Regions from separate parts of the Streptomyces sp. NBC_00388 genome, predicted to be linked through region 1. Evidence: riboswitches for the same ligand, from Rfam matches in the RefSeq annotation. Region 1 holds a riboswitch; the other holds the start of a gene.
What was found. Region 1 has a riboswitch for glycine ahead of gcvP (aminomethyl-transferring glycine dehydrogenase). Riboswitches for the same ligand answer to the same signal wherever they lie in the genome.

Region 1 (5,934 bases):
CGTCCGTGAGCCCGCCGACGGGGCCGCCGGCGAGCCCACGGCGTCCACGGTGGGCAGGGACGAGCTGCTCGCGGCCGCCGGCATCGGTGCGGACGCCCTCGCGGAGTGGGAGTCGTACGGTCTGCTGGCGCCGCTCCCGGAGGGCGGTTACGACGCCGAGGCGGTGAATGTGGCCGGGCTGGTGGCGGAGCTGGGCCGTTTCGGCCTGGAACCGCGTCATCTGCGTGCGATGAAAGCGGCTGCCGACCGGGAGTCGGGGCTGATCGAGCAGGTCGTCGCCCCCCTTCGGCTGAACCGCAACCCGCAGACCAGAGCGGACGCCGAGAACACCACGAAGGACCTGGCAGCACTGACCGTGCGGCTCCACGCGGCGCTCGTTCAGACCTCTCTCAGGGTCCGGTTGTACTGATCATGGGGGTGCCCCGACTACCCAAACCTGCCGGGCACGTCCTAGGGTTGCCGTGTGAACGAGCTCGACGTTGTGGGTGTCCGGGTGGAAATGCCCTCCAACCAACCGATCGTGCTCCTGCGTGAAGTAGGAGGCGACCGGTATCTCCCTATCTGGATCGGTCCTGGTGAGGCGACTGCGATCGCCTTCGCCCAGCAGGGCATGGCGCCGGCCAGGCCGCTGACCCATGACCTCTTCAAGGATGTCCTCGAAGCGGTCGGCCAGGAGCTCACGGAAGTGCGCATCACCGACCTGCGCGACGGGGTCTTCTTCGCGGAGCTGGTCTTCGCGAGCGGGGTCGAGGTGAGCGCGAGGCCCTCCGACGCCATAGCGCTCGCCCTGCGCACCGGGACTCCGATCTACGGCAGTGACGGAGTGCTCGACGACGCGGGAATCGCGATCCCGGACGAGCAGGAGGACGAGGTCGAGAAGTTCCGGGAGTTCCTCGACCAGATCTCTCCGGAGGATTTCGGGACCAACAGCCAGTGACACTCCGGCCGGGTCCGTCGGCGCATTCGGCAAGCCTTTCCCCGGAGAGGGGCACGCGAAACCACTCCTGGGGTGATTATCACTCGGCGTGCCGAGTGTGGCGATCGTTGACGCACCTCAAGTGACTGCCTACCGTCGAGTGGGCAGTTCAAGGACGGAGGTCGGCGTGAGAAGCACCGGCGAAGATGTGGCAGGGGACCTCCCCGGACTGGGTCCGGGGGGCGGAGTGCCGTATCCGCTTCACGGTCCGGCGGCCGAGACGACCACCGACACCGTCGGCTACCGGGGGCCGACCGCCTGCGCGGCGGCCGGGATCACCTACCGGCAGCTCGACTACTGGGCGCGCACGGGCCTGGTCGAGCCGAGTGTGCGCCCCGCTCAGGGGTCGGGCACGCAGCGTCTCTACAGCTTCCGGGACGTGGTCGTACTCAAGATCGTGAAGCGTTTCCTGGACACCGGTGTGGCGCTCCAGAACATCCGCACCGCGGTCCACCACCTGAGAGACCGCGGCGCCCGCGATCTCGACCGGATGACGCTGATGAGCGACGGCGCGACGGTGTACGAATGCACCTCGCCCGACGAGGTGGTCGGGCTCCTCCAGGGGGGCCAGGGGGTCTTCGGGATCGCCGTCGGCGTCGTGTGGCGGGACGTGGAGAGCGCCCTGTCGCAGCTGCACGGCGAGCGGGTCGACACCGGCGAGACCCTCGTCGGGCACAACCCGGCCGACGAGCTGGCCCGGCGCCGCAACCGAGCGGTCTGACACGGGCCTCCGCGCTGCGGAGGCCCGATTGTCAGTGCCGTGAGGCAGCATCGGTGGTGTGAGAGCCGCGCCCACCATCCTGCATCTGGACATGGATGCCTTCTTCGCCGCCGCGGAACAGGCGGCGAAGCCGAGCCTGCGCGGGAAGCCGGTGGTGGTCGGAGGGCTCGGGCCGCGCGGTGTGGTCTCCACGGCCTCGTACGAGGCCCGGAAATTCGGGGTGCATTCGGCGATGCCGATGGCCCAGGCCCGGCGGCTCTGCCCGAACGCCGCTTATCTGGTGCCTCGCTTCGCGCTCTACCGCGAGGTGAGCGGGCAGGTCATGGAGCTGCTGGGCCGGCTCTCACCGCTGGTCGAGCCCCTGAGCCTGGACGAGGCCTTCGTGGACCTGGAGGCGGGCGGGGTCGCCGACAGCACCGGGTCGGCCAGGGCCGCCGGTGAACGGCTGCGCGGAGACATCCTGGCCGTTACCGGGCTCAGCGGGTCGGTAGGGCTGGCAGGCTCCAAGATGCTGGCGAAGATCGGCTCGGAGCGGGCGAAGCCGGACGGCCTGTTCGTGATCGAGCCCGGCACCGAGCGCGAACTGCTCGCGCCCCTCTCGGTACGGATTCTTCCCGGTGTGGGCCCCGCGACCGGCGAGCATCTGCGCAGAGCGGGGATGACGACTGTGTCCCATCTGGCCGAGGCCGGTGAGGACGAGCTCGTCCGGCTGCTGGGCAGGGCACACGGCTCCTCGCTGCACCGGATGGCGCTCGGCCACGACGACCGGCCCGTGGTGTCCGAGCGCGACGCCAAGTCGGTGTCGGTGGAGGACACCTTCGACGTGGACCTGCACGACCGGGTGCGGGTGCGGGCGGAGGTGGTGCGGCTGGCCGGGCGGTGCGTGGAGCGGCTGCGGGCGGCCGGGCGGTCCGGGCGGACGGTGGTGCTGAAGGTCCGCAGGTACGACTTCTCGACGCTGACCCGGTCCGAGACGCTCCGGGGCCCCACGGACGACCCGGAGGTCGTGCGTGAGGCCGCAGGGCGGCTGCTGGAGTCCGTGGACACCACGGGAGGCGTGCGGCTGCTCGGGGTGGGTGTCACCGGACTCGCGGACTTCACACAGGAGGACCTCTTCGCGCAGGCGGCCAGTGAGCGGGCCGCCGCGCTGGAGCTCGCAGCGGAGGAGGAGGTACCCGGTCCTGCGGCGCCTGCGGCAGTACCCGCGGAGGAGCCCTCGTCCGGCTCCGGGCGCCGCTGGCTCGCCGGGCACGATGTGCGCCACGATACGTACGGCGTCGGGTGGGTGCAGGGCAGCGGCGTCGGCCGTGTCACGGTCCGGTTCGAGGATCCTTACGCGACCGGGCCCGGCAGGGTCCGGACGTTCCGGGTCGACGATCCCGCGCTGCACCCCTCGGATCCGCTGCCGCTGGTCCGGAGCGGCCAGGCCGGAGCGGACCGAGCAGCGGGGGAGGAGGGGGCGGGCGGGTGCTCCGTGGGTGGAGCCTCTGCCGCAGCACCGGGGCCCCAGGAGCGGGAGGAGCCGGAGCAGCGGGAGCCGGCGGCCCAGGAACCGGACGCGGAGGGTCAGGCGCGTTCTTCCTCGCCCGCGAGCCGGCCGAAGTCCCGGTCGGGGGGCGGCGGAGTGGGGGCCGAGATACCGAGCCCGTAGTGGTGGTAGAGCTGGAGTTCCTGCTCGGGCGAGAGGTGGCGGCCCACACCGAAGTCGGGGGCCTCCCTGATCAGGGAGCGGTCGAAGGGCACCTGCAGCGCCTCGCTGGCGAGGCGGCTCGGCTTCAGCGGGACGAACGCGTCCCTGCTGAACAGTCCGGTGCGTACCGCGGCCCACTCGGGCACTCCGGTGGCGTCGTCGAGGTAGACCTCGTCGACCGTGCCTATCTTGAGGCCACTGCGATCGAACGCCTTGCGGCCGATCAGGCTGCGCGGATCTATGTCGGTCTGCACGGTCCCTCCAACTGATCGCAACGAACCAGCGGTGTGTCCGCCCCCTGGGAAGGTCTCCCCCTCAGGGAAGTCCAGATCCGGGCCATCGGCCACTCGAACATCGTGCGAAGTGGCTCGCTGGTAGGCTGGCCGGTGGCTGCTGACCCCGCGCGGGAGAGCCCTTCGGACACGTCGTCCGGGGGCGCCGAAGGAGCAAATCCTCCCCGGAATCTCTCAGGCACACGTACCGCGCGGACGAGGTCACTCTGGAAAGCAGGGCGGGCGTCGGGCGGGCACGTCCGGATCCCTACCTCACCGACGGTGAAAGCGGGCACGTCGAACGACGGGCCGGTGAAACTCTCAGGTTGAGATGACAGAGGGGGAGGCCGTCCGGGTACCCATGCCGTGGTACCCCTCGCAGGTCGCGTCGACCAGGAGGCCTCCGTCATGACAGCCCACCGCATTCCGCTCTCCCAGCTGGAGCGTGGCATCCCCTTCGAGCAGCGCCACATCGGGCCCGACGCCGGGGCCCAGGCCAAGATGCTCGCCCATGTCGGATACGGCTCTCTCGCGGAGCTCACCTCGGCTGCCGTCCCCGAGGTGATCAAGAGCACCGAGGCGCTGAACCTGCCGGACGCCCGTACCGAGGCCGAGGTCCTCGCCGAACTGCGTTCGCTCGCCGACCGCAACCAGGTACTCGCGCCGATGATCGGGCTCGGCTACTACGGCACGTTCACGCCCCCGGTCATCCTGCGCAACGTCATGGAGAACCCCGCCTGGTACACGGCGTACACGCCCTACCAGCCGGAGATCTCCCAGGGGCGCCTGGAGGCGCTGCTGAACTTCCAGACCGTCGTCGCCGACCTGACGGGCCTGCCCACATCGGGTGCGTCGCTGCTGGACGAGGGCACGGCCGCGGCCGAGGCGATGTCTCTCGCCCGCCGCGTCGGGAAGGTCAAGAGCGGTGTCTTCCTGGTCGACGCCGACGCCCTTCCGCAGACCGTCGCGGTGATCGAGACGCGGGCCGAGCCGGCCGGCGTGGAGGTCGTCGTCGCCGACCTCGGCGACGGCATCCCGGCCGAGGTGGCCGAGCGCGGGGTCTTCGGCGTGCTGCTCCAGTACCCGGGCGCCTCCGGCCGGGTGCGCGACCTCGCCCCCCTCATCGAGCAGGCCCACGAGCTGGGCGCGATCGTCACCGTGGCCGCCGATCTGCTGGCGCTGACGCTGCTCACCTCGCCCGGTGAGCTGGGCGCCGACATCGCCGTCGGCACGACACAGCGGTTCGGCGTCCCGATGGGCTTCGGCGGCCCGCACGCCGGGTTCATGGCGGTGCGTGAGAAGTTCGCGCGCAGCCTGCCGGGGCGGCTCGTCGGTGTCTCCGTCGACGCCGACGGCAACAAGGCGTACCGGCTGGCCCTCCAGACCCGCGAACAGCACATCCGCCGCGAGAAGGCCACCAGCAACATCTGCACCGCGCAGGTGCTCCTCGCCGTGATGGCGGGGATGTACGCGGTCTACCACGGCCCCGACGGTCTGCGCGAGATCGCCCGGCGCACCCACAGGTACGCCGCGATCCTCGCCGCCGGGCTGCGTGCGGCCGGCGTCGACGTCGTGGACGGCGACTACTTCGACACTCTGACGGTACGGACCGGGGGCAGGGCCGCGGAGGTCGCCGCTGCGGCCCGCGAGGGCGGGGTCAACCTGCACCAGGTCGACGCGGACCTGATCTCCGTATCCTGCGACGAGACCACCACCCGCGCCCAGCTGGCCGCCGTCTGGGCCGCCTTCGGCGCCGGGGGCGACATCGAGGCGCTGGACGAGTCGACTGCCGACGCCCTGCCCGCCGGGCTGCTGCGCCAGGACACCGTCCTCACTCACCCGGTCTTCCACCAGCACCGCTCCGAGACCGCCATGCTGCGCTACCTGCGCAAGCTCGCCGACCGCGACTACGCGCTCGACCGCGGCATGATCCCGCTCGGCTCCTGCACCATGAAGCTCAACGCCACCACCGAGATGGAGCCGGTCACCTGGCCCGAGTTCGGTGCGATGCACCCCTTCGCCCCGGTCGAGCAGGCACAGGGCTATCTGACGCTCATCCATGAGCTGGAGGACCGGCTCGCCGAGGTCACCGGCTACGACAAGGTCTCGCTCCAGCCCAACGCGGGCTCCCAGGGCGAGCTGGCCGGTCTGCTGGCCGTGCGCGCCTACCACCGGGCCAACGGCGACACCGCCCGTACCGTGTGCCTCATCCCGTCGTCGGCGCACGGCACCAACGCGGCCAGCGCCGTGATGGCCGGGATGAAGGTCGTCGTCG
Region 2 (5,934 bases), 4.3 Mb from region 1:
AGCAGGACGAGATTGACCGGCCAGGGGACCTCGACCCGGTGGAGCGCCCGGCCGAGCGCGTCCATCGGCGCGTTGCGGCCCGCGCCCTCCCACGTCGCGAACTCGACCCCGACGAAGAGGACCGGGTCCCCTCCCTCGATGGACGCGAGGGCCCTGCGCGCGGACCGGACGACGCCCGACTCCTCGAACTCACCGGCGGCCGCGGAGAGGAAGTCGACCGGCTCCTCCTGCCAGTCCGGCTCGAAGAGCCGCACCCGGCCACCGGTCGCGGGCCCGTCGAGCGGGGTCCGGCCGGTCCGGCACAGTTCGGCCACGGCGGGGGGCGGCAGCGGCATACCGACCGCCCCGCCCGGGTTCACCGCGACACCGAGCTGCGGCGGCAGCCCCCGGGCGAATTCGACCGCCGGGGCCACCGCGAACGAGTAGTGCGAGCCGACGCACTGGAGGAACTGCGCCTCGGAGCTGAAGACGGGCACATACGCCCCACCCTCGATGTCCACTGTGGGCAGGTCGAGCGAACTGCTCTCCTGCCCGCCGCCGTTGGGCAGCGGAACCCAGAGGTTGCTGCGCCCCAGCACCTCGATCAGCCGGCCGCCCGCAGCGGGGCTCCCGACCGATGCGGCCAGCACCTCTTCGAGCTCGTTTCCCGGCCATGCCATGTCCACCGAGGTATCCCCTTCTCACCTGTTCGTCTGTCGGCAAACCCTAGGCCCTGTCGCCCGCATCGTGCCGGGCTCGTCCGAACGGCCTCCCCCCGGCGGGGAGCAGCGGGGTCAGAGCGCCGCGTCGAAGCCGATCCGGTGCAGCGCCGCCGCCGCTTCGCGGTCGAGCAGCACCACCGATCCGCACCCGGCGGGCAGCCGTGCCCGCTCGGCGTCCCGGACCAGCCGGGCGACCGCCCTGCGGTGCCGGGCGAAGGCGTACCCGGACACCGCCCGGCCGCGCTCCTCCTGACCGGCCCGCGCCACGACCGGCGCCACGTCGAGCAGCAGCAGATGCAGGGTGCGGCCGCGGCGCCGCGCCGCGCGGGCCAGCAGGGCGCGTACCCAGGACTGTGTCCCGCAGTCGTGCACCACGACGCCGGCGCCCGTGCGCAGGGTGCGCCACAGCCCCCGGTAGTGGGCGGCCCGCACCAGCGGGCGGTAGCTCCAGTACGGCAGGCAGCGGGGCATCCGGCGCTCCCAGCGCTCCCGGGTGTCCTGCGAGTCGATTCCGTACGCCCCGGCGGCCCGGCGTAAGAGCGTGGACTTCCCGCTGCCGGGCAGGCCGGACACGACCACGACGTCGCCCGCGGCGAACACCAGGCCGCGCGGGCCGCCGCCCGTGCGCCGCCGCAGATCCCGCACCGCGGGCGCCACCCGTCCTGCCTGCTCCGGGCCGTCCCGTCCCGGTGGTCCGGTCCGCCCGGACGGGACGGGCGCCACCGCCCGTCCCCCGGGTGTCGTATCCGCGCGCTGTTCCTGCCCCACCATGGCCACTCCCCCTGTCGGGCCACCCCGCTCGCATGCCTGCGCATCCCTGCAGACCCCTGCGGATGAAGTGTAAAGAAAGAGTAATGCGACACAAGTGAGGCGCCCGTTCCCCGGCATGCGATGATGTGCGCGCCAACTCCATACAGGCCGTTCGAATCCGCGCGGGAGAGTCCCCGGCCACCGGCCGGGGCGCCGAAGGAGCAAGTCCCTCCCTTGTAATCTCTCAGGCCCCGTACCGCGCGGACGAGGCAGATCTGAAAAGCGGGCCGCCGTGCGGTCCCACCCAAGGTGCAAGCCGCGCGCTCTCGACAGGCGCCGGCGAACCTCTCAGGTTCCGATGACAGATGGGGAGGAATCGTCCTCCGTCTGTCATGCCCCGGGAGTACCGCATATGAGCCCCACCCCCCGCCTCACAGCACTCGACGCCCTGCACCGGTCGCTCGGTGCGACCATGACCGACTTCGCGGGCTGGGACATGCCGCTGCGCTACGGCAGCGAGCGCGACGAGCACATCGCCGTACGGACGCACGCCGGGCTCTTCGACCTCTCCCACATGGGTGAGATCACCGTCAGCGGGCCGCAGGCCGTGGACCTGCTCGACCACGCGCTGGTCGGCAACATCAGCACTGTCGGCAACGGCCGCGCCCGCTACACCATGATCTGCCAGGAGGACGGCGGGATCCTGGACGACCTGATCGTGTACCGGCTCGGCGAGCAGGAGTACATGGTCGTCGCCAACGCGGGCAACGCCCAGGTGGTCCTGGACGCGCTGGCCGCCCGCTCGGGCGGCTTCGACGCCGTCGTACGGGACGACCGCGACGCGTACGCCCTGCTGGCCGTACAGGGGCCGGAATCCTCCGGCATCCTGAAGTCGCTCACGGACGCCGACCTGGACGGGCTGAAGTACTACGCGGGTCTGCCCGGCACCGTCGCCGGTGTCCCGGCGCTCATCGCGAGGACCGGGTACACGGGCGAGGACGGTTTCGAGCTGTTCGTCGCCCCGTCCGACGCCGAGAAGCTCTGGCAGGCGCTGACCGAGGCGGGCGCGCCGGCCGGTCTGGTGCCCTGCGGCCTCTCCTGCCGCGACACGCTGCGCCTTGAGGCGGGCATGCCGCTCTACGGTCACGAGCTGACCACCGGGCTGACACCCTTCGACGCCGGTCTCGGCCGGGTCGTCAAGTTCGAGAAGGCGGGTGACTTCGTCGGGCGCGCGTCCCTGGAGGCCGCCGCCGAGCGCGCCGCCGCGGCCCCGCCGCGGAAGCTGGTCGGCCTGGTCGCCGAGGGCCGCCGGGTCCCCCGCGCGGGCTACCCGGTCGTCGCGGACGGCAAGGTCGTCGGTGAGGTCACCTCGGGCGCCCCTTCGCCGACGCTGGGCAAGCCGATCGCCATGGCGTACGTCGACGCGGCCCACGCGGAGCCCGGGACCTCCGGTGTGGGCGTGGACATCCGCGGTACCCATGAGCCGTACGAGGTCGTGGCACTGCCGTTCTACAAGCGCCAGAAGTGACCCACACCATCTCAGCCCGTAAGACCACTGTTCACCAGCACTCCCCCGCATCCAGGAGAATCAGGTCATGAGCAACCCCCAGCAGCTGCGTTACAGCAAGGAGCACGAGTGGCTGTCGGTCGCCGAGGACGGCGTCTCGACGGTCGGCATCACGGAGTTCGCGGCCAACGCGCTCGGTGACGTCGTCTTCGCCCAGCTCCCTGAGGTCGGTGACACGGTCACCGCGGGCGAGACCTGCGGCGAGCTGGAGTCGACCAAGTCGGTCAGCGATCTGTACGCCCCGGTCTCCGGTGGGATCACCGAGATCAACCAGGACGTCGTCGATGACCCGTCGCTGGTGAACACCGCCCCGTACGAGGGCGGTTGGCTGTTCAAGGTGCGCGTCACCGGCGAGCCGGACGAACTGCTCTCCGCCGACGAGTACGCCGCTTTCTCCGCCGGCAACTAGGGACTAGGGACTATTGATGTCACTTCTTGATTCCTCCCTCCACGAGCTCGACCCGGACGTCGCCGCCGCTGTCGACGCCGAGCTGGTCCGCCAGCAGTCCACCCTCGAAATGATCGCCTCGGAGAACTTCGCTCCGGTCGCCGTCATGGAGGCCCAGGGCTCGGTCCTCACCAACAAGTACGCCGAGGGCTACCCGGGCCGCCGCTACTACGGCGGCTGTGAGCACGTCGACGTCATCGAGACGATCGCGATCGACCGCGTCAAGGCGCTCTTCGGTGCCGAGCACGCGAACGTCCAGCCGCACTCGGGCGCCCAGGCGAACGCGGCCGCGATGTTCGCGCTGCTGAAGCCGGGCGACACGATCATGGGCCTGAACCTCGCCCACGGCGGGCACCTGACCCATGGCATGAAGATCAACTTCTCCGGCAAGCTCTACAACGTGGTCGCGTACCACGTCGACGAGGAGACCGGTCAGGTCGACATGGACGAGGTCGCCCGCCTCGCCAAGGAGTCCCAGCCGAAGCTGATCGTGGCCGGCTGGTCCGCCTACCCGCGCCAGCTGGACTTCGCCGCCTTCCGCCGGATCGCCGACGAGGTCGGCGCGTACCTGATGGTCGACATGGCACACTTCGCGGGCCTGGTGGCAGCCGGTCTGCACCCGTCGCCGGTCCCCCACGCGCACGTGGTCACCACGACCACGCACAAGACGCTGGGCGGCCCGCGCGGTGGTGTGATCCTCTCCACCGCCGAGCTCGCCAAGAAGATCAACTCCGCGGTCTTCCCGGGTCAGCAGGGCGGCCCGCTGGAGCACGTGATCGCGGCGAAGGCGGTGTCCTTCAAGGTCGCCGCGACCGACGAGTTCAAGGAGCGCCAGCAGCGCACCCTGGACGGCTCCCGCATCCTCGCCGAGCGTCTGGTGCAGGCCGACGTCACCGAGCACGGTGTCTCGGTCCTCTCCGGCGGCACCGATGTGCACCTGGTCCTGGTGGACCTGCGCAACTCGGAGCTGGACGGCCAGCAGGCGGAGGACCGTCTCCACGAGATCGGCATCACGGTCAACCGCAACGCCGTCCCGAACGACCCGCGCCCGCCGATGGTCACATCGGGGCTGCGGATCGGCACGCCGGCGCTGGCCACCCGCGGTTTCCAGGCCGAGGACTTCACCGAGGTCGCCGACATCATCGCGGCCGCGCTGAAGCCGGCCTACGACCGGGAGGCCCTGGCCGCCCGGGTCTCCGTGCTGGCCGCGAAGTTCCCGCTCTACCCCGGGCTGAAGTAGGACCGATTCGGTCCTGATCAGTACCGTTTTGTACGAACCACGGGGCACCCCGCACACTGGACAGTGAGCGGGGTGCCCCGCACCACGTAGGCACCGCGCTCACCGCTGTACCGCGCTACCTCTGCACCACCCCGGCAGACAACGGCGTCTACCCATTCCAAGGAGTTCTCCCGTGGCCATATCGGTCTTCGACCTCTTCTCGATCGGCATCGGCCCGTCCAGCTCGCACACGGTCGGCCCCATGCGGGCCGCCCGGATGTTCGCCGCCCGCCTGAAGAACGAGGGCCTGCTGGCCCACACCGGATCGGTCCGCGCCGAGCTCTTCGGCTCGCTGGGCGCCACCGGCCACGGACACGGCACTCCGAAGGCGGTGCTCCTCGGCCTGGAGGGCGAGTCCCCCCGCACGGTCGACGTCGAGCACGCCGACGCGCGTATCGAGGAGATCCGCGCCGGCGGCCGCATCAGCATCCTCGGCGCGCACGAGATCGCCTTCGACTACGACAAGGACCTGGTCCTGCACCGGCGCAAGGCCCTGCCGTACCACGCGAACGGGATGACCGTCCTCGCGTACGACACCGAGGGCGCGCCGCTCCTGGAGAAGACGTACTACTCGGTGGGCGGCGGCTTCGTCGTGGACGAGGACGCCGTCGGCGAGGACCGCATCGTCCTCGACGACACCGTCCTGAACCACCCCTTCCGCACCGGGGACGAGCTGCTGCGGCTGACCCGGGACACAGGTCTCTCCATCTCCGCGCTGATGCTGGAGAACGAGAAGGCCTGGCGCACCGAGGCGGAGATCCGCACCGGGCTGCTGGACATCTGGGGCGTCATGCAGTCCTGCGTCGCCCGCGGGATGTCCCGCGAGGGCATCCTCCCCGGCGGCCTCAAGGTCCGCCGCCGCGCGGCCAACTCGGCCCGCCAGCTGCGCGCCGAGGGCGACCCGCTCGCCCGCGCCATGGAGTGGATCACGCTCTACGCGATGGCCGTGAACGAGGAGAACGCGGCGGGCGGCCGGGTGGTCACCGCCCCGACGAACGGCGCGGCCGGCATCATCCCCGCCGTGCTGCACTACTACATCAACTTCATCCCCGGAGCCGACGAGGAGGGCGTCGTCCGCTTCCTGCTGGCCGCGGGCGCCATCGGGATGCTCTTCAAGGAGAACGCCTCGATCTCCGGCGCCGAGGTCGGCTGCCAGGGCGAGGTCGGGTCCGCCTGCTCCATGGCGGCG

Region 2: linked by a shared signal. The riboswitch ahead of gcvT (glycine cleavage system aminomethyltransferase GcvT) and the one ahead of gcvP (aminomethyl-transferring glycine dehydrogenase) in region 1 are both predicted to bind glycine.

The regions. Positions count from the first base shown of each region.
Region 1 covers NZ_CP107948.1:1,139,931-1,145,864, reverse strand. The annotation lists gene ftsR (transcriptional regulator FtsR) at 1-409, shown strand, start outside; gene OG917_RS05220 (bifunctional nuclease family protein) at 464-937, shown strand; gene OG917_RS05215 (MerR family transcriptional regulator) at 1,125-1,697, shown strand; gene OG917_RS05210 (DNA polymerase IV) at 1,756-3,348, shown strand; gene OG917_RS05205 (PRC-barrel domain-containing protein) at 3,264-3,641, opposite strand; glycine riboswitch at 3,782-3,880, shown strand; gene gcvP (aminomethyl-transferring glycine dehydrogenase) at 4,068-5,934, shown strand, end outside.
Region 2 covers NZ_CP107948.1:5,448,610-5,454,543, reverse strand. The annotation lists gene OG917_RS24475 (enhanced serine sensitivity protein SseB) at 1-659, opposite strand, end outside; gene OG917_RS24470 (AAA family ATPase) at 774-1,472, opposite strand; glycine riboswitch at 1,625-1,720, shown strand; gene gcvT (glycine cleavage system aminomethyltransferase GcvT) at 1,864-2,979, shown strand; gene gcvH (glycine cleavage system protein GcvH) at 3,047-3,427, shown strand; gene glyA (serine hydroxymethyltransferase) at 3,444-4,706, shown strand; gene OG917_RS24450 (L-serine ammonia-lyase) at 4,879-5,934, shown strand, end outside.